4 regions of the Pseudoalteromonas sp. BSi20495 genome follow, and region 2 is predicted to be linked to each of the others. Evidence: predicted binding sites of a transcription regulator. Region 2 holds the regulator's gene; each other region holds the start of a gene.

Region 1 (4,726 bases), on a different contig from region 2:
AACAACCTTCGTAAATTCTTAAAGTATGAACTTGATCGTTACTTATTAGGACGCACGACAGAGCTTTATGAGGAACGTACACTTGCACGCGCCGCAGGGCAGCAGTATATCCACTATAACAAAGGTGCCGTGGTAATGATGGCCATACATGATTTGTTAGGTGAGCAGCGCGTAAATGCCGCTTTGCGAGCGTTTTTGCGAGATTACCAATATGCGCAAGAGTTTTACCCAACCACGTTAGACTTTATTGCCTATCTAAAGCGAGGAGCGAGTGAGCAAGAACAAGCATTCATTGAAGATCAATTTAATGCCATTACGTTATATGATTTAAAAATCAGTGATGTTGATGTGCAAGAGGCTGAATCTGCTGATGGGGAACATATCATTACATTGACTATTGCTGCAGCGAAAAAACATGCCGATGGCGAAGGTAGTGAAGAAGATGTACCGCTAGCGCAAATGATAGATGTTGCTTTATTCAGCGCAGATCCGAATGAGATACATAGTGAAAGTGCTGTGATCTATATGCAAAAGCACGAGATAAAAACGGGTGTAAATACCATTATACTAAAGGTAACTGAATTACCTAAATTTGCAGGTGTGGATCCTTTTATTAAGTTAATTGACAAGAAAAGTGGCGATAATATTAAAGCACTGTAGCTTTTAAGTGCAGTATAAAAATGCCAGTTGTTTTACTGACTGGCATTTTTATAGCTATTGAAAGAGGTTATTGATAGCTAACAGTAAAGTTATTTTTACTATATCTAAACTCATTTAGTAAGTAGCCCTCATCCTAAACTTTGTAGAAAATTGTATAAATTTTTGTATAAACCGCTACATTTTCCCCACACCTTCTTACTAACTTAACTTTAGTTTTTTTGTACACTGCTGTCATTAAGAGTAAACAACAAGGGATAAGAATGAAGCAGCTAATGATAAGCGTTTTAATACTAAGTTTAACCGCTTGCTCTGCGGTGACAATTCAGCCACAGCAAGCAGCCAAAATAACAAGCAAAGCGAGTTATGAAGATAGTCGACCGTTCTTTTTATGGGGATTAGTTGGAGAAGAGCGCGTTGATGTGAAAAAAGTATGTGTAGATAAATCAGTAACTCAAATGCAGTCACAACAAACGTTTAGTGATGGAGCACTTAGTTTAATTACACTTGGTATATATGCACCTCACACTATTAAAGTATGGTGCGAAGATGAAATAGTAGGAGAGGCATTATGAGTATTAAGTTACTTATAACAAGTTGTATGCTGATTATATTAACGGGATGTACGAACATTTACTTTGATAATGGTGTACAAGACAACGTGAGCAATAAAACTCAAGAGAGTTCACAATGGCATCATAATTTTGCTCTTGCATTATATGAAGGATCTAAGCCGTTAGATTTAAGTACTCATTGCCCACAAGGTGAATGGCAAAGTGTCCATACGTATAAATCGTTTACTAATGGTTTGGCAGAGGTGGCTGTTAATCAAATTGCTCCGGCTTGGTACCCTAAAACAGTTGAAGTGAGTTGTACTAAGGTGCCATTCAAGTAATATTATAAACGAGAAAAGGGCCAAAAGGCCCTTCGTGTTGCAGCAAGTAACACATTCTTTTTTATAAGTTAAAGTCTACAGAGTAAGCTACGTAGGCTTTAATATCTGAATCATCTATATCTGTATCAGACAAACCAAAAGTAAAACCGTCTTTTGAAATAGATATACCGTAATCTAAGATATTGTCGTCACCAATAAAATCACCAGAGTAATGACCTAAATGTAGTGCCATTTCAGTACCGTTACTACCGACAGCAAAGCCATAATCAGCAGTTAGGTAAAGTGAGTCGCCAAAGTCTGTACCGTCACCACTTGCAGCTGATGTTGCAAGTACAGAAGCGCCAAACGTGAAGCCTTCAACACTAATACTACCGTAAATTTCAGAGAAATCTGCGTCAGCTCCAGAAGCTGCGTCTGGGTAAGCGTAATAAATATAACCAACATCGTAACTAACAATTTCGTTAATGTCGCCACCAAAACCTGCGTATAAGTCAAGCTCGTAGGTCATTTCGTCAGCCCAAGATGCATTTGAAGCCCAAGTGCCGGCATAAAAACCAGACTCATTAGCGTAGTCAATACCACCGGATATTGCCGCATCACCCCCCGTTTGCTCTTGGCCGCGCCATAAGTAATTTGATGTTGCTGCCGCATTTGCTGTTACTTCAGCTTGAACCGATGTTGAGACTACCGATGTTGCAGCCATTAATGCGATGGTGCTAATCGCAATTGTTTTTTTTAGTTTGAGCATGTCCATTTCCCGTTATATGATTTTTGCATGCCAAGGTTTTATTATGTATTGCTTTAACCTTTTAACTGGATGCATTTTTATTGTTTAACTGGGGAGATAGTGCACTGTGTGTGCCAGCTTGGTTTTATTTATTTTAAAATGTATTTTTATATTTTAAAAATAATGACTTACAAAGGAGTAGTGTTTTTTATTGAGGTGATTTTAATAAGTGTTCGCACGCTGCTGGTGCATAAATTAACCTAGCCGCACCATTAAAGTACAGCTAGGTTAGATTTATTTAGCCGAAAATAGTACGCATTAGACTAATTGTTTCGTTAACGCCTCGACCTTTTTGTACTTCATTAATGATCGAGTCTCGTTTGCTGCGAATATGCTCAGGAATATCGTCAGCAGCAAGAGCACGGTCTACTAAAATTTCTGCAGACTCTTTGCCTCTACGTTGAGTTTTACCTGTCGTTGTTGTACTACGCTTAGGCTTGCTAAGTAACTTGATGTAGTTTGAACTGTCAGGTGTTTTAGTGTCTGCATAATAAAAGAAACATGGGATCAGTGCTTTAATAGAAACTAACTGTTCCTCTAGTTCGTTACTTGCATTAGCCATTTTATACCACGACATAGCTTGAATACCTTTAACGATATCTTGCCAGTAACGCTCAAAATCACTATTTTTAAGTTTTGGAACTCCAAGAGCGCCACATAATGCATCTAATCGATTATTTGTAATCGGAGTAAATAAATCAGGGCGGCGCATTGCTAGCAAGCGAGTTGCAGGGGCTAGCGTTGGTTTTTCATTGTTGTCGGTAAACACTTTTGAGTAAGCAGCAACAAATTGCTGGTATTCGTATTGAGTTATATCACCTTCAAGTGGGATGTTTGCTAGAGCTGCATCAAAATCACCTGGTAAATCGCTAAGCATTTGATGAAAGCTTTTTGCACTCTTAGTTGAGGCAAACCATTCAACATCAAAGTTGTATGTGCTTGGATCAAGTGACGCCATATGCTTACCGCTAAACGCAAGTAAATCTTCAGGAATCATATCTTTAAGAGATTGTTCACGAATGCTTTTAATGTAGTCTACTAAGCGAAGCTGTTCATCAAGAGCAATAACGTCTTTGTGTTGTTCTACAAATACACTTACAACAGGCCACGGAGCAATACGTAAAGTTTTAACCTGTAAAAAGCTGATAGCTGAAATAAGCTGATCGTGTAGCTTCTTAAGTATAGGTAATTGTTGCGGCTCTAGTAAATCGTAGTTCATACGATCTCTACTTGCATTTAATAGTTCGTAACACCAAGGTAAAAAATCATCAGGGTGGTTTTCTACTTTCACGGCCATAAGGTTAAGGCTTAACTCTGAAGATTGCTTCAGAATGTTCTGATAGATTTGATTTTCTTGTTCGCCTAGCGTCATTTTTGACGGTGAAATTAGCAGTTTTTTCATGCCTTGTAGAATCTCCGGATTAGATATATATTTTTTTGCTGGTCTATTTTAGCGCAATTACATCAATAACAACAGCGCTGTCCTCAATGCTTAATAGTGACAGGGGATAAATATCTATACTTTTCAATGTATCAAGATTAAATTATAGGTAAATATTAGTTATTTTGATTTGAGGTTTTTGTGAGATATTGTCATTAAATTTACAATGTTTAATTTCAAGAGCATTAAATTGAATTATTTAGTTAATGCTTTTTTATAGCATTAACCATTTCATTAGTACTCTACTATATGTTTTTTATGCTGAAATTTTCAGCACGGATTCATATCATGCCAAATAAGTTAAACTAAATAGCATTTTTACAACTTCAGCAATGATTTTAAAGCTAACACTCGCTATGATAAGAACATTATTTGCACGTTTGAAAGGACGATCATGAAAACCTTACTTAAAATTGTAGGTGTAATACTTTTATTATGTATAGCACTAATTGTTGCCGCACCGTTTTTAATTCCTACTGATACTATTTTTAATAAAGTGTCGCAGCAGGTAGAACAAACAACTGGGCGCACTCTTACTATTAAAGGTGATAAAACACTTAGCGTATTCCCTGCATTAAAGTTAGAACTTAACGACGTGCATTTTGCAAATATGGGATCAGGTTCGCGCGCCAACATGGCGAGTATGAAACAGCTTGCTGTACATATACCTTGGTTTTCATTATTTGGTGGTGAGTTTAAATTAGATAAGTTTGTTATAAACGAACCAAATATCCTATTGGAAACCGACAAAAATGGTAAAGCTAATTGGCAGTTGTTTGATGCAGTTGCAGAGCAACCTAAAGAGCAAAGCCAATCAAGTGAAGCAATAAAGCTTCCAGATAACTTTGATATTGAGTTAGGTGAGGTTGCTATTTATGGCGGCACATTTACCTATCTAGATGGGCAAACAGGTGCCAAACAACAGATTAGTGATTTAGAACTCGCT
Region 2 (4,726 bases):
GCTATCAATTGACCAACGGCATTTAAAGCTTGTTCGGCATCAGGGCCCTCACACACTACTTTTACCTCTTTTCCTTGACTGCTTTCCAGTAGCATTAAAGCCAATACACTGTCCCCAGGCGCTTCTTTATCATCTTGATATATCATGATTGAGGCATCAAATTTAATAGCAAGTTGCGCTAATACTGTAGCGGCTCTTGCATGAAGTCCTAATTTATTTTTTATTAAAAAAGTGTCTTCTAAACGCATAAGTTACTCTACCTAAGCTGAACAGATGATTATTTTGAATGAGTTATTTTTCTTGTTCTCTATGGCGGATTTTTACATTTGGATGTGTCATCGAAAAACTTTCACCAATCGTTTGTGCTAAATATACTGAGCGATGTTGCCCACCAGTACAACCTATAGCAATAGTTAAGTAGCTACGGTTATTTCGCTCTAAATGTGGCAACCATGTTTGTACAAAAGTTTGAATTTGCCAAGTGAACTTTTGGACAATGCTGTGGCTGGCTAAGTAATCCTTTACGGGTTGGTCTAAGCCATTTAAAGGTTTTAATTCTGGCTCCCAATGTGGGTTCGGTAAAAAGCGTGCATCAAAGACATAATCAGCTTCCTTAGGAATGCCGTGTTTAAAGCCAAATGACTCAAAAGTAACAATGAGTTGTTTATCTTTTTTACCCAGAATTTTTTCACGAATTGATTCAGCAAGTTGATGAACACTTAAATCACTCGTGTCGATCATATAGTCAGCGCGAGTAGTGAGAACATCGAGTAGTTCTTTTTCTTTTTTTATAGCTAAATCAAGAGGTAATGAGTCAACTGATAACGGGTGTAGACGGCGAGTCTCAGAAAAACGTTTAATTAATGTTTGATCCTCACTGTCTAGATAAAACAGAGTCGGTTTAGCAAAGCCAGGTAAGTATTCAAGGATATCGTTAAATTCATCTTGCTCTTTTGGTAAATTACGGACATCAATACTAACTGCAATTTTGTCGTAGTTATCAGATACACTTCTCACTAAAGAAGGTAGCAGATTAATTGGAATATTATCTACGCAATAATAACCTAAATCTTCAACTACGCGTAAAGCAACCGATTTTCCAGAACCGGAACGGCCACTTATGATAATTAATTCCATTTATCACCCATTATGTTAATTACGATTGTTCTACAATAACTTGATACAGTTCAGTATCTGATTTTGCGCTGCGTAACTGTTTACAAAAATCTTTATTATTTAGTTTATCAGCTATCGTTGCGAGCGTCTTTAAGTGCTGCTGGTTATCGCCATCAGGTACGATGAGAGCAACAAATATATCAACAGGGCGATTATCTATTGCATCAAAATTAATAGGTGTTTCGCTTACTAATACGAGTGCTAAGGGCTCTTCTGCGCCGCTCATTCGCCCATGAGGGATTGCAATGCCTCTTCCTATACCAGTGCTTCCCAGTTTTTCTCTATTCATTAAGGCGCTGAGAATATCTTGTTGAGAAAGATATGGGAGCTTGTCATGAGCAAGTTGACTGATGAACTCTAAAATTCTTTTTTTACTATTAAAAAGGACCGCAGCTCTGCTGCAGTCCTGGCATATAAGTGAACTTAATTTCATAATATTAGTGTCGAGCAAGCTTCTCTTTGTGTTTAATAACTTGGCGATCGAGCTTGTCAATCAGCGAGTCAATGGCGGCGTACATATCTTGATGTTCAGTAGAGGCAAATAACTCAGCTCCACTTACATGAATCGTTGCCTCAGCTTTTTGGTTTAATTTTTCTATATCAAGAATGACATGAACATTATTAATATGATCTGAGTGTCTTTCTAGCTTCGCAAATTTGGTATTTACATAATCTCTTAATGAATCAGTTACTTCTACGTGACGACCAGTTAAGTTTAGTTGCATAAGCATTACCCTCTTTGTTTAGCGTCTTAAATCAAACTTTTTCGCTGATTTGACGGTGGAATAGCTAGAGATTCGCGATACTTTGCGATTGTACGTCTCGCTACTTTTATTCCTTGCTCAGCTAATATATCTGCAATTTTACTATCACTCAATGGTTTTGCTGAGTTTTCTGCTGCGATTAATTTTTTAATGAGAGCGCGTATTGCTGTTGATGAGCATTCGCCTCCATTTTCAGTACTTACATGGCTTGAGAAAAAATATTTAAGCTCAAAAATACCGCGAGGTGTATGCATATATTTTTGAGTTGTTACGCGTGAAATAGTTGATTCGTGCATTTCGACCATTTCTGCTACATCATTTAAAACCATTGGTTTCATGGCTTCTGGGCCATGCTCAAAAAAACCTTGTTGTTGCTTAACAATACAATTAGTTACTTTTAATAGTGTATCGTTTCTACTTTCTAAACTTTTAATAAACCATTTAGCTTCTTGTAGATGCGAGCGAATAAACTGGCTATCACCACTTGATTTAACGGTGCGTGACATTGCTGCATATTGGCTGTTGACTCTGATTTTAGGCATGCTATCTGGGTTTAGTTCAACAACCCAGCGACCTTTTATTTTTTTCACCGATACATCAGGAATTACATACTCAGATTCTTCTCTAACTATAGTATCCGCCGGTTTTGGGCTAAGAGTATGTATTAAAGTCATTATTTCTTTAAGCTCTTCTTCTTTGAGCTTTGTTTTTTTCATTAATGTACGATAGTCGCGAGCAGCTAATAGATCAATGTGCTCGGTTAAAATCATTTTTGTTTCATTAATATAGGGTGTTTCTTTATCGTATTGGTTCAGCTGAATACATAAGCATTCTTGTAAACTACGTGCTGCAATACCAACAGGGTCAAACAATTGAATTCGTTTTAAAACAGCTTCTATTTCGTCAAGTTCAACTTCGTTGTCTTCTTCGTTCTCTTGATTAAAACTTTCTAAAATTTCTTCGCAGCTTAGCGTTAAAATACCCGAATCATCGACGGCTTCAACAATCGCAATCGCAATCGCTTCATCGGTAGGACTAAAGGGAGTCAGTTGTAGTTGCCACATTAGGTATTCGTGGAGCGTTTCAGTCGAGGAGCCTTGGTATATAGATTCATCTTCAGGCATTGGTCCTGATGATGACGCTGGGGCTGCGCTCATATATTCATCCCAACTAACATCCATAGCCATTTCATCACTTAGCGTATCTTTAGCAAGTGCTTCACCACTGTCTTGCTCATATTCGCTCGGAACATCATCAGCATTTGCGCTAACAGTGACATCGTCGTTATCTGCTTTTTGCTCGTTTTTACCAGCAGAATCTTCGGCGTAATCTTGTTCTTCAACCTCTAATAGGGGGTTGCTGTCGAGTGCTTCTTGTATTTCTTGCTGGAGATCCAATGTACTGAGTTGCAACAGGCGAATTGCTTGTTGCAGCTGTGGAGTCATTGTAAGTTGCTGGCCCATGCGCAGCTGTAATGATTGCCTCATGTATCTCTAACAATCCTTTTATGTTGTTATAATTAATACTAGCAGATGCTTAAAGACATGGCGTAAATGTTACAGCCTAAATTGCTCGCCTAAATAAACATCACGTACTGTTTTATCGTTTAATACGTGTTCTGGAGTGCCTGATGCAATTAACTCACCATGAGAAACTATGTAGGCTTTTTCGCAAACATCAAGAGTTTCTCTTACATTATGGTCGGTAATTAACACACCAATACCACGATTTTTAAGATGTTCTATTATTTTCTTTATATCTAACACTGAAATAGGGTCAACACCAGCAAAAGGCTCATCAAGCAATATAAATTTAGGATCAGCGGCTAGTGCTCGCGCTATTTCAACTCGGCGACGCTCGCCTCCTGATAATGCCATACCTTGGCTATCACGAATGTGCTGAATACTAAATTCATCTAATAAATTGTTAAGTGTGTCTTCTCTTGCTTGCTTATTTAGCTCTTTACGTGTTTCTAAAATAGCCATTAAATTTTGATAAACAGTAAGCTTTCTAAAAATTGATGATTCTTGGGGTAAGTAACCAATGCCTAATCTAGCACGACTATGCATAGGTAAAAGAGTAATATCGTTATCGTCGATAGAAATCTTGCCTTTATCACTAGGTACAAGGCCTACAATCATATAAAACGTTGTGGTTTTACCTGCACCATTAGGGCCAAGTAACCCGACTATGCTGCCAGCCTTTACTTCCAAACCTACATTTTTTACAACTTCACGGCCTTTATAACTTTTAGCTAATAGTTCTGCTTTTAATGTACTCATGGCTGACCTTTATCGTTTTTTTCTTTTTTAGTCTCAATAGGTACTAAAATAGTATGCACACGATCGGTTGAGTTTTCGTCTTTTTCAGCGCTAATTAATTGCTGTTGCATATCGTAAGTAATACTCTTGGCATTTATTTTTTGACCCGCTTGCGATACTTGTGCATCGCCAATAAGGGTTAAAAATCGTTTAGCTACATCATAACGAACTTCGTTTGCGCTGGCGCTCATTATAGTGCCATCAGTTTGTTTTTCTTCGAAATATGCAGGGCTACCAGTTGCAATTAGTAGCTGTTTATTATCGCCTAATTCATCACGTTTATGTACTTCTAAACGGTCGGCTGTAATACGACGGTTGCCGTGAATAATCTCAACATTTTTTTCAAAAATTCCGACGTTTTCTTTTAATTGGCCTTCTTGTTTGTCGGCACTTATTGATATTTGATTCGCTGCAGGTTGAATCGCTTGTTCAGCAGCGCTAAGGTTGAAAGCTAGTATAAGTGTC
Region 3 (4,726 bases), on a different contig from region 2:
TGTTGAGCGAGCAAAACAACTACTCGATTTTATTTACAAGTGGTTAACACTAGGCTTATAGTCGATGAAATAAAAACTGAATACGTATGCATAACGGGTAAACTATCCTTTATTACTAAATAACCTTCATTACTAAGTAACTTACATTTTTAAATAAAATGTTTTGCACAAAGCTATATAATCAGCAGTGTAGGTATTATCTAAGTTTCTAATACACAGGGTTGATGATTCTAAATCGCTTTTTACGTAGCTAAATGTCATTAAACTGCGGCTAATATCTTTATTGGGCGTGGCTTTTACTTGGCAGTGAGTATTTAAATAAAGCCCATTTTGAGTAGCAAGCTCAATAAATAATGCGCCTTCAACGCTTGGGAGTATTAAGTTAAAGCGAGAGCGACTATGGCTTAAACGTTTAAACGCATTTATTAACTCTTCAAAACTTAAGCCGTCGGTATGGCGCGCGGTATTACGCGCAGCATTCTCGCCTTTTAAACTGTGATTAAAATACGGCGGATTAGAGATAACCACGTCAAATTTAATTTCACTACTAAAGCTTTGAATAGTTTGGTGCTTAATACTTATTGTTGGCCACGGGCTATTAGCTATATTTTTTAATGCTTGGTTATGGGCGCTTTCGTCAATTTCTACCGCAGTTATATCAAGCTCATGACCACGTTGCTTACACATTAACGCTAATAAGCCGGTACCTGTGCCTATATCAAGTAGCGACCTTGCACCGCTTAAATTAGCCCATGCACCAAGCAAAATGCCATCGGTAGAAACTTTCATTGCACAGTGGTCGTGTTCAACTTTAAATTGTTTAAATACAAAACCAGACATTTTTTCACCTTTTCATTCACCAAGCGCAGCATAGCGCGTATAATCAGGGTAATTGTCCCTTATTTTAGACACTCTATGCAATTTTCTGAATTTGATCTTGATAACAAGCTACTCGATGCCATTAATAAAATGGGCTACGAGACGCCAACCAGCATTCAACAACAAGCTATTCCTGAAGCACTACAGGGGCGCGATATTTTAGCATCTGCGCCTACTGGTACAGGTAAAACAGCGGCATTTTTAATTCCGGCTATTCAGTACTTACTGGATTTCCCACGTCGTGACCCTGGTTTTGCGCGCGTCCTCGTTATGACCCCGACTCGTGAGTTGGCTTATCAAATTCATGAACAATGTGAACTACTAGCTAAACGCACACACCTAAAAATTGGTGTAGTAACGGGCGGTATTAACTACGGTACGCATAAAGAAATTTTTGAAAAAAATAACGATATTTTAATCGCCACACCAGGTCGATTAATGGAATACCTAGAAACCGAAAACTTTCATGCTGAACACGTAGAAATGCTTATTATTGATGAAGCAGATCGCATGTTAGATATGGGTTTCAAAAAAGAAATGAGCCGTATTTGTGACGAAGCTAAAAATCGTCGCCAATGTTTTTTATTCTCAGCAACACTTGAAGGTGACAGCGTAGAAAGGTTTGCTGAAAAAACATTAAACGACCCAGCTCTATTAGAAGCCGAATCGTCACGTAAAGAAAAAGCAAAAATTCATCAGTGGGTACATTTAGCCGACGATTATCATCATAAGCTTGAATTGTTAGTTAACACGCTAAAAAATCCTGACGTGACTAAAGCAATTGTGTTTGTTAAAACTCGCGAACGCTTAGAAACATTGATTGGTGAACTTACAACTAATGATGTAAAAGCAGCGTGGTTACGCGGCGAAATGCCACAAGACAAACGTATGAAAGCCATGGAAAACTTCCACAGTGGTAAAACAAGCATATTAGTTGCTACCGACGTAGCTGCACGTGGTATTGACGTATCTGACATCAGTCACGTTATTAACTTTGATATGCCGCGCACTGCCGACGTATATGTACACCGTATTGGTCGTACTGGCCGTGCTGGTAAAAAAGGCATAGCAATATCGTTAGTTGAAGCACATGACATTGGCATTTTATATAAAGTAGAGCGCTACGTTGAGCAAAAGTTAAAACGCCGTGTAATTAGAGGTGTTGAGCCACAGCATAAAGAAGCTAAGCCACCGGCTAAAAAGCGTAAAGATCCAGTAAAAATGAAAGCCAAGAAAAAGGCCAAGGTTAAAAAGAAGAAGTAACCTAAAACATTTTTATACTAAGCCGGCTTTTGCCGGCTTTTTAATGCAAGCCTTACAGGCTCTGGTGTTTGTACCATTATACCAATCCGCAATAATACTTAATCAATTTTAAGGATTAAATCTGACGCTAACTGCGTTAAAAAATTCTAATATAGAACAACTAAATAACGAAATTTTTGCCTTGTTATCGACACGATTTTCTTACCTCAAAATAAATCACTTAATTAAGCGAATTGGTATTACATATGTAACCCAAGCATGTAACTCATACCCATTTAAATGTAATTTTTGCCCACCTGAATTCCCACTTAATAAAATTACCTTATATTTCATAGTGTTAATATTGGCACCGAAATTGTAATTACAAAGATAACCTAGCCGATGGAATTTCCATTTTGTGGCTGCACTATTCACCGTAATGTAAGGATTAAGTTATGAACCGCTTCAAGTTAACTATCGCTTTAGTATCATTTTGTTGTTTATTTTTATTAGCTTGCGCTACAAAGGTAAGTGCAGCAACCAACATGGCAGTAGTAAGCAGTGTAGCCACTCAACCTAACCTACAACAAACTATCACCAACACCCTGCGAACTAACCCTAATCTAGCGTTAAGTGATATTCGTGTGCAGGTAAAAAATGGTGAAGTAGATTTATACGGTGAAGCACAAACTGGTTTTCAGCGCGCATTAGCTCAAAAATTTTTAGAAAATATGGATGGGGTTAAAATCATTCGTAATAAAATTAGCGTTATTTAATACGTACCACATAAACCTATTTATATAACTAATTCGTAAGCGCGGCTTGTTACTCCAACACAAGCTGCGCTTTTTTATTTTAATATTTCTAATTGTTTAGTCACATCACTTATTTTAAAACTACTTTTTTGCGAAGAATAACTATCAACAAATACTTCTTCGAAATTGCTCACTGTAGAATCTTCATTTAGCTCAAAAGGAAAACCCTTAAGCTCCTTTGTTTTTGTGTTGAACTTATAAATAAAATTATTGCCACTCAAACCAGCTGAAAAAATATATTGTTCGTTATTCAACCATCCACCGGTTTGATGAAACAAACCGATATTAAACTGGTTAGTTGTTTGATGAAGTCCAACCTTGAGTATATGACTTTCATTAAATGCAGACTTGGTTATTTCAATTGTTGGTAAAAACCAAAAACCCTCAGTGTCACCTGCAAAAACGGCTAAAAACTCACCATCGGGAGACCAACTAACAAAGTTACTTTCAGACTTTTCTCTAGCGCATAAAATACCATCCGATCTGCAAAATTCTCGTAACTGCTCTTTTACAATGTATACCGTTTTATTTGGTAGGGTAAGTGCGTTTATAGGGGTATCATTCTTATTAAGAAAAAGTATTTCAGCAGTATTGTCATCTACATTTAATTTATAGCTCAAACCATACTTAAAATTATGTTTTTCACTCGTACTCTGCTTATTACTTATTGATGTACACCCAAGCATGAAGCTTAATAAAGTAAGGGTTATGAACTGTAGTAATGCTACTTTACGCATTGATAAACTATTTAAATTAATAATGGTCATATTGTAATCACATTATCAGTTATGGCAAATAACACGGTTATCATAATAAACAAAAACCGATTAAATTTGGCTTACCCTGTTCAGGCTTAATAATTATTAAAAGCATGTACTAAAAAGCGCAATTTTACTCTGTAAAAATGCGCTGTTGGTAAGTAACTATTTCCCAATGCTTTTGGCTAATGTGTTTTAACTAAATTACTCACTTTGGCTAGAGTCAGCACCGTTGCTACTCTTTTTAGTTGATGACTGCGGGCTTATTTTATCGCTTATCATGGCATCGAGTTTCTCACCGCCCTTAATGCCAAAGTCGAGCGTACGAATTGGGAAAGGAATACTAATATCAGCTTCGTCGAGTGCCTGCTTAACGGCAACAACCCCTTTGTGGCGTACCGTCATAAAGTCAGGCTCGCCTGGGTATTTAATCCAAAACCATACCAGTAAGTTAATGCTGCTGTCGCCAAAACCTTCAGCGTATACGGCGGTTTCGTCTTTACGTATTACAAAGTTAAATTCATTTATTTTATCGGTAATAACTTGAGATGCTTTTTCTATGTCGTCGCCATACGAAATACCTACGGGTACTTCTATACGTCTTATACCTAGCGTGGTGTAATTTTTGAGTACATTTCTAAATAAGACTTTGTTTGGTACAAGTATTAGTTGCCCGTAAAAGCTCTCTATTAGCGTGTTACGTAAGTTTATTGAATGTATTGAACCAAACACATCATCGGTTTCTATTACATCACCTGTTTTAAATGGCTTGCGTACACCCATTGCTATACCTGCAATTAGGTTTTCGGTCATGTCTTGAAACGCAAAACCAATGGCCAAACCCACAATACCCGCACCAGCAAGTAGCGAAGTAACGGTGCCTTTTAGGCCAACAAAATCGAGCGCTATAAATAAACCTATGCACAACACAATAACTTTAAAAATTGATGCCATTAAATCGGCAATTTGTGTTGAGTCGAGAGAGCGGCGCAGTACGTTTTTCACCAGTTTGCCAGCAAAGCGCGCCAAAAT
Region 4 (4,726 bases), on a different contig from region 2:
ACAAGCGCGGGTGCGCCGGCTCTAAATAGCATGTTTAAACTGACTAAAATAGCAATACAGGTAAACATAAGTACCAGTGCATTACCGCGTATTGAGTGCGCTAAGTAGCTGCCTACAACGGCCATAACTAAAATAAATGGTGCCCAGTATTTTATTAGCGCAAGGTCAATATTCCCTTTGCTATGATGCGAGCGAATAGATGAAAGCGAAGTAGGTACTATGGTTGCAAGTGATGTAGCGGTGGCTATCATCATTGCCGACTCTGGGCTTACGCCAAAACCTTGCAGTAAAAAATACAGCACAGGGACGATAACAATACCGCCGCCTACACCAAAAAGTCCTGCTAAAATTCCGGCAAAAATACCGGTTGCTATTAAGGCCGCTACTATTGGCCATTGGTTTATTATTTCTGACATTGTGTTCCTGCTGTAGTTACTGTTGCACGTCCATCTGAACGAGGATCTGTTGCAGCTTCAAGGCTTGTAGGTGTATCTAAAATCGCCCCAGCGTGCCCCATCATTTCGTTATTATTATCAACGCTTACCCAATCGTGGTCACGTTGATTTAATTCATGTTCTATATGAAAAACTAACTCTTTTTCAATTTTTAAATTTGTACTTGTATCGCCCCATGTACGTCCAAGTAACCAACGAGGGTCGCTAATCGCTTGTTTTATTGATTTATTTCGCCATGCGTAGCCTGCAAAAACAGCGGCTTGGGTTTGTGGCTGCCCTTCTCCGCCCATTGTTCCGTAAGCAAGTCGACGACCATCGTTAAATTTTGCCATTGCAGGGTTAAGCGTATGAGCCGGCTTTTTATTTGGCGCAATGGCGTTGGTATTGTTACTCGCATCAATATCTTCATTGTTTAAACTAAAGCTTAAACCTCGGTTATTCCACACAAAGCCGCCTTCGCTCATTAATATGCCGCTGCCAAATTCCCAGTAAATACTTTGAATAAAGCTGACTAATTGCCCGTTTTTATCTCTTGCAGCCATCCACACTGTATCGCCAGGCTCTGCGTTAAATAGCCATTTTTTGGCTTTGGCCATATCAATATTGTTAGCAAGTTCGCTTAGGCGATTATCGGTTAGTGCGTTTTTATAATCGCCCCCTAACACATCAGGGTCAGCCCAAAGGGTAGGGCGATGGGTAAAGCTTTGCTTAGTTGCCTCAACAATTAAATGTGTCCAGTCGGCATCGGTTTTAGCTAAATGCTTTAACTTATTTACGGCACCAATTATTTGTAGTGAATGCACGCCTTGTGTTGGCGCGGGTAAGTTGTAGCAATTAATACCACTGAGGTTTGCATTTAGCGCAGTAACGACCTCGGCTTTAGTATTTGCAATGTCACCTGCGGTGATTGAGCTGCCTGCTTTTGCTAAGTCGGCGGCAAATGAGTTGGCAAGTGCGCCTTCATAAAATGCGTTTAAACCATACTTTGCTAGGTATTCAAACGTTGCTGCAAGTTTAGGGTTTTTAAAATGTTGACCTGCTTGTAAGGGCTTGCCATTCGGTATGTAGAGGTTTTTAAACGCCTCATTGGTATTGTTAGCAGCGGCTAGCTTTTCGCAGCCTGCTTGCAAGCTTTTTGTAACGGTAAAACCCTCGCGCGCAAGTTCAATAGCAGGTGCTAAAATTTTTGACAGTGGTAGTGCTGCATGCTCATCTAGTTCAAGCGCTTTTTGCCAGCCGCGTATTGTGCCCGCTTGAGTAAGTGCACTTAATCCGCCGCGCTCTGGTATTTGCGTGAGCGTGTTATATGCCGTTGTATTAGTTGCTGCGCGGCCGCAGGCGTCAATAGCTGTGGGCGTTTTTTGATTTGGGTTATCGATAAGCCAAAAGCTGTCGCCACCAATTGAGTTCATATGTGGATATACGACGCTAATCGCAGCGGCAGCCGCTACCATAGCCTCGGTAGCTGTACCGCCTTGTTTTAGTATATTTATACCCGCCTCAGTGGCCGAAAAATGAGACGCGGTAAATGCAATGTTGTGTGTGGTCATGCCGTTGTGCCTTGTTTAAAGTGTGCAGCTAGGTGCTTAACGCAAGCAAGTAGGCTTTTATCGTTACCGTGGCTCATCATTAATGAAAAACCATACGGATGATCATTTGCTAAATCAGCCAGCGGTAAATGCACTTGCGCTGAGCCACTAAGCCCTGCAATTGCAGAAAGCGTAATAATTTGCATGCGTAAGGCGCTTGTGTCGGCGCCTAATTTAGGTGCGGTTGTAGGTGTGGTTGGCAAAAATAAACAGCTGTTTGTATTTAGGTTTTTAGCTATTAGTGTTTGCCATTGGGTTTGTACTTTTAGTGCTTCTTGTTCTTCTTGATCAGTTAGGGCAAGCGCCATATTAAAACGTGCCGCAATTGCTGGAGCAAACTGGGGAAGTTGCCCCGGCAATTGAAGCCAATCTTTATGCGTTTTTGCGATTGCTCGCCCTTGCAGTACTCTAAAACTATCCGCCAGTTCGCTTAATAAGCTGCTGTTAGGTAGTTCAAATTCTTTATGGTGCTTAAAATTAGGCTTGATTTTTTCAAGCAATTGTTTAAGTGGGACTTGTAAAACAGGGTCAACGAGTTCAAATAACGGCTCACAAATAACTAAGGTATCAACGTTATTAATAGCTTGATTTGGTAGCAGTACATTACCTACATCGCTTAATAGCTCGGCGCTTTGGGTAAGCCAACCTATGGTATCAAAAGGGGGAGCCAACGGTATTAGGCCGTCTTTTTCAATCACGTTATGGCTTGGCCTTATGCCATATAAACCACAATAGCTGGCGGGTATTCTAATTGAGCCGCCAGTGTCGGTGCCTAAGCCAATATCAGCTAAGTTTGCAGCAACTGCAGCCGCAGACCCCATACTCGAACCACCGCAAGCATGCCCTTTTAATTTAGGATTTTGCGCAGCGCCATAATGTATATTATTACCCTCTAAGCTATAAGCCAGTTCATCAGTATGGGTAAAGCCTATAAAGTTACAACCAACGGTCATGAGCTTATTAACCGAGCTTGCCGTATTTTGAGCCGGTTTAGCTGTTTTAAACCAGTGTGGGTTGCCTGCGCTGTTACGCTCGCCCTTTACTGCAAATACATCTTTTACAGCTAAGCGATTGTTTGCAAGTAGACCAGATTGGTTTGTTTGCCACAGGGTAGGACCATGGTCACAAAAAATACCGGTCGTATTATTATTTTTGGTACTCATATCACCACTCGTTATAAAAAATCTGACCAAGCAGTTCAGATTTAGAGTGATTAAAAAGACGGATTAATTTTTATTATTTTTCAGCTCACTGCGTAACATCTTGTTTTTATTTTACAGAGCCTGATCCGCTTTTTAATCGGTTAGCTTATTATATTGTTTAAAACCTAAGCAAGAGGAATGCCATTAATTAAAATCCTGTCCAACTGGTCAGGTTTTGTTGGGTTATATGAGATTTGTAAATGTGGGCTATAGAAATAGTGAGATTAAAATGAGCTAAAACAAACCAATTTGGTGCGCAGATGCACCAAGTTGGTCTTTATTTATATGGTTTTGAGTGCTAAATAAGGGGCGTTTTACTGATGATTAAACCGTTAATATCGGCGTAAACCCAATCGTTAGGTTCAATAGTGGTGCTAAGTATGGTAACAGCTTGGTTTTTATCACCAAAGCCGCGCTTTAAGGTACTACGCGGTGTAGAGCCTAGCGCCATTACAGGTAAGTTAATCGTGGCAAGTATTTCAATATCTCGGCAACAGCCATTTATTATTACGCCTTCCCAGCCATTATTTAGGGCACGCTCAGCCATAATATCGCCTATAAACGCAAAGCGTTTGCTCGCAAACCCGTTTATAACTAATACTTTACCTTCACCATTTTCATGCAATATATCGGCGGCAAAAGAGTTGTCTTCTGGGCAGGTAACGGTAACTACTTTGCCATAAAACGTGGTTTTTTTACCAAAGTGATAAAGGCCGCTGTCTGCTACTTGCACGTTATCGCGATGATCGTCAAACAAATCGGGTGTAGTAAAGGATGTCATGGGTTAAGTCTCACTTTGCTCAGGTATTTTAAGACCAATACCTTTTAAAATTATGTGGGCAATTGATTGCGTAATTTGTGCCACATCGGTTTCGTCGTACTCTAATTTGTTCATTACGAGTAAAACCTCAGCCTGAAAGTCGGCGTAATATTGCGTGGTAGACCAAATAGTAAAGAGCAAATGGTAGGGGTCAACCTTATCCATTTTATCTGCGTCCATCCATGCTTGAAGTACATCAACCTTTTGTTTAACCCAAGGGCGGGTATTGGTTCTAAAGTAGTTTTGCAAATAAGGTGCACCGCGCAGTATTTCACTGGCAAATAAGCGAGATTGCATTGGCTGATTTACGGCGAGTATTACTTTGCTTTTAATATAGTTATAAAGCACGGTAGCTGGATCGTCGTTAATTGTGACGTTATCAAGCCCTAAGTTCCAATTAGCTATTATGCGGTCGATCACAGACTCGTACAGACCATCCTTACTTTTAAAGTAATACAAAATATTAGCTTTTGGCACCTGCGCTTCTTTAGCAACCATGCTCATACTTGCTCCGTCGTAACCTAATTGCGAAAACAATTGCTCGGCGGCATCTAAAATTAGTTTTTGGTTTTTCTCGCGTGTCACTTCTTTTTTATTTGGCTTTATTTGTGTGGTCATTATAGAGTTTGCGTGTTTAACGTATTGATTGATTGTAGCTTT

Evidence for each region. The regulator sigma-54, encoded in region 2, starts transcription at its own class of promoters, with help from an activator protein. The targets are predictions, from matches to a motif close to GTTGGCACGNNNNTNGNNT.
Region 1: P20495_RS02565 (TorF family putative porin) is a predicted target of sigma-54. The motif match lies at 2,400-2,418, and genes of this name have one in related genera.
Region 3: P20495_RS20585 (BON domain-containing protein) is a predicted target of sigma-54. The motif match lies at 2,485-2,503, and genes of this name have one in related genera.
Region 4: P20495_RS19375 (amidase family protein) is a predicted target of sigma-54. The motif match lies at 3,374-3,392, and genes of this name have one in related genera.

Annotation. Positions count from the first base shown of each region.
Region 1 covers NZ_BADY01000158.1:113,525-118,250, forward strand. Annotated here, with positions in the region: gene P20495_RS02580 (M1 family aminopeptidase) at 1-660, shown strand, start outside; gene P20495_RS02575 (Bor family protein) at 921-1,232, shown strand; gene P20495_RS02570 (Bor/Iss family lipoprotein) at 1,229-1,552, shown strand; gene P20495_RS02565 (TorF family putative porin) at 1,614-2,300, opposite strand; gene P20495_RS02560 (hypothetical protein) at 2,578-3,741, opposite strand; partial or broken gene P20495_RS02555 (AsmA family protein) at 4,175-4,726, shown strand, end outside.
Region 2 covers NZ_BADY01000061.1:33,283-38,008, forward strand. Annotated here, with positions in the region: gene P20495_RS11575 (HPr family phosphocarrier protein) at 1-248, opposite strand, end outside; gene rapZ (RNase adapter RapZ) at 292-1,137, opposite strand; gene ptsN (PTS IIA-like nitrogen regulatory protein PtsN) at 1,157-1,609, opposite strand; gene hpf (ribosome hibernation promoting factor) at 1,614-1,901, opposite strand; gene P20495_RS11560 (RNA polymerase factor sigma-54) at 1,928-3,427, opposite strand; gene lptB (LPS export ABC transporter ATP-binding protein) at 3,497-4,222, opposite strand; gene lptA (lipopolysaccharide transport periplasmic protein LptA) at 4,219-4,726, opposite strand, start outside.
Region 3 covers NZ_BADY01000074.1:34,382-39,107, reverse strand. Annotated here, with positions in the region: gene P20495_RS09770 (tRNA1(Val) (adenine(37)-N6)-methyltransferase) at 142-840, opposite strand; gene srmB (ATP-dependent RNA helicase SrmB) at 916-2,142, shown strand; gene P20495_RS20585 (BON domain-containing protein) at 2,577-2,897, shown strand; gene P20495_RS09780 (hypothetical protein) at 2,972-3,703, opposite strand; gene P20495_RS09785 (mechanosensitive ion channel family protein) at 3,899-4,726, opposite strand, start outside.
Region 4 covers NZ_BADY01000002.1:236-4,961, reverse strand. Annotated here, with positions in the region: gene P20495_RS19365 (sulfite exporter TauE/SafE family protein) at 1-416, opposite strand, end outside; gene P20495_RS19370 (gamma-glutamyltransferase family protein) at 404-2,005, opposite strand; gene P20495_RS19375 (amidase family protein) at 2,002-3,207, opposite strand; gene P20495_RS19380 (putative 4-hydroxy-4-methyl-2-oxoglutarate aldolase) at 3,545-4,027, opposite strand; gene P20495_RS19385 (TetR/AcrR family transcriptional regulator) at 4,031-4,684, opposite strand.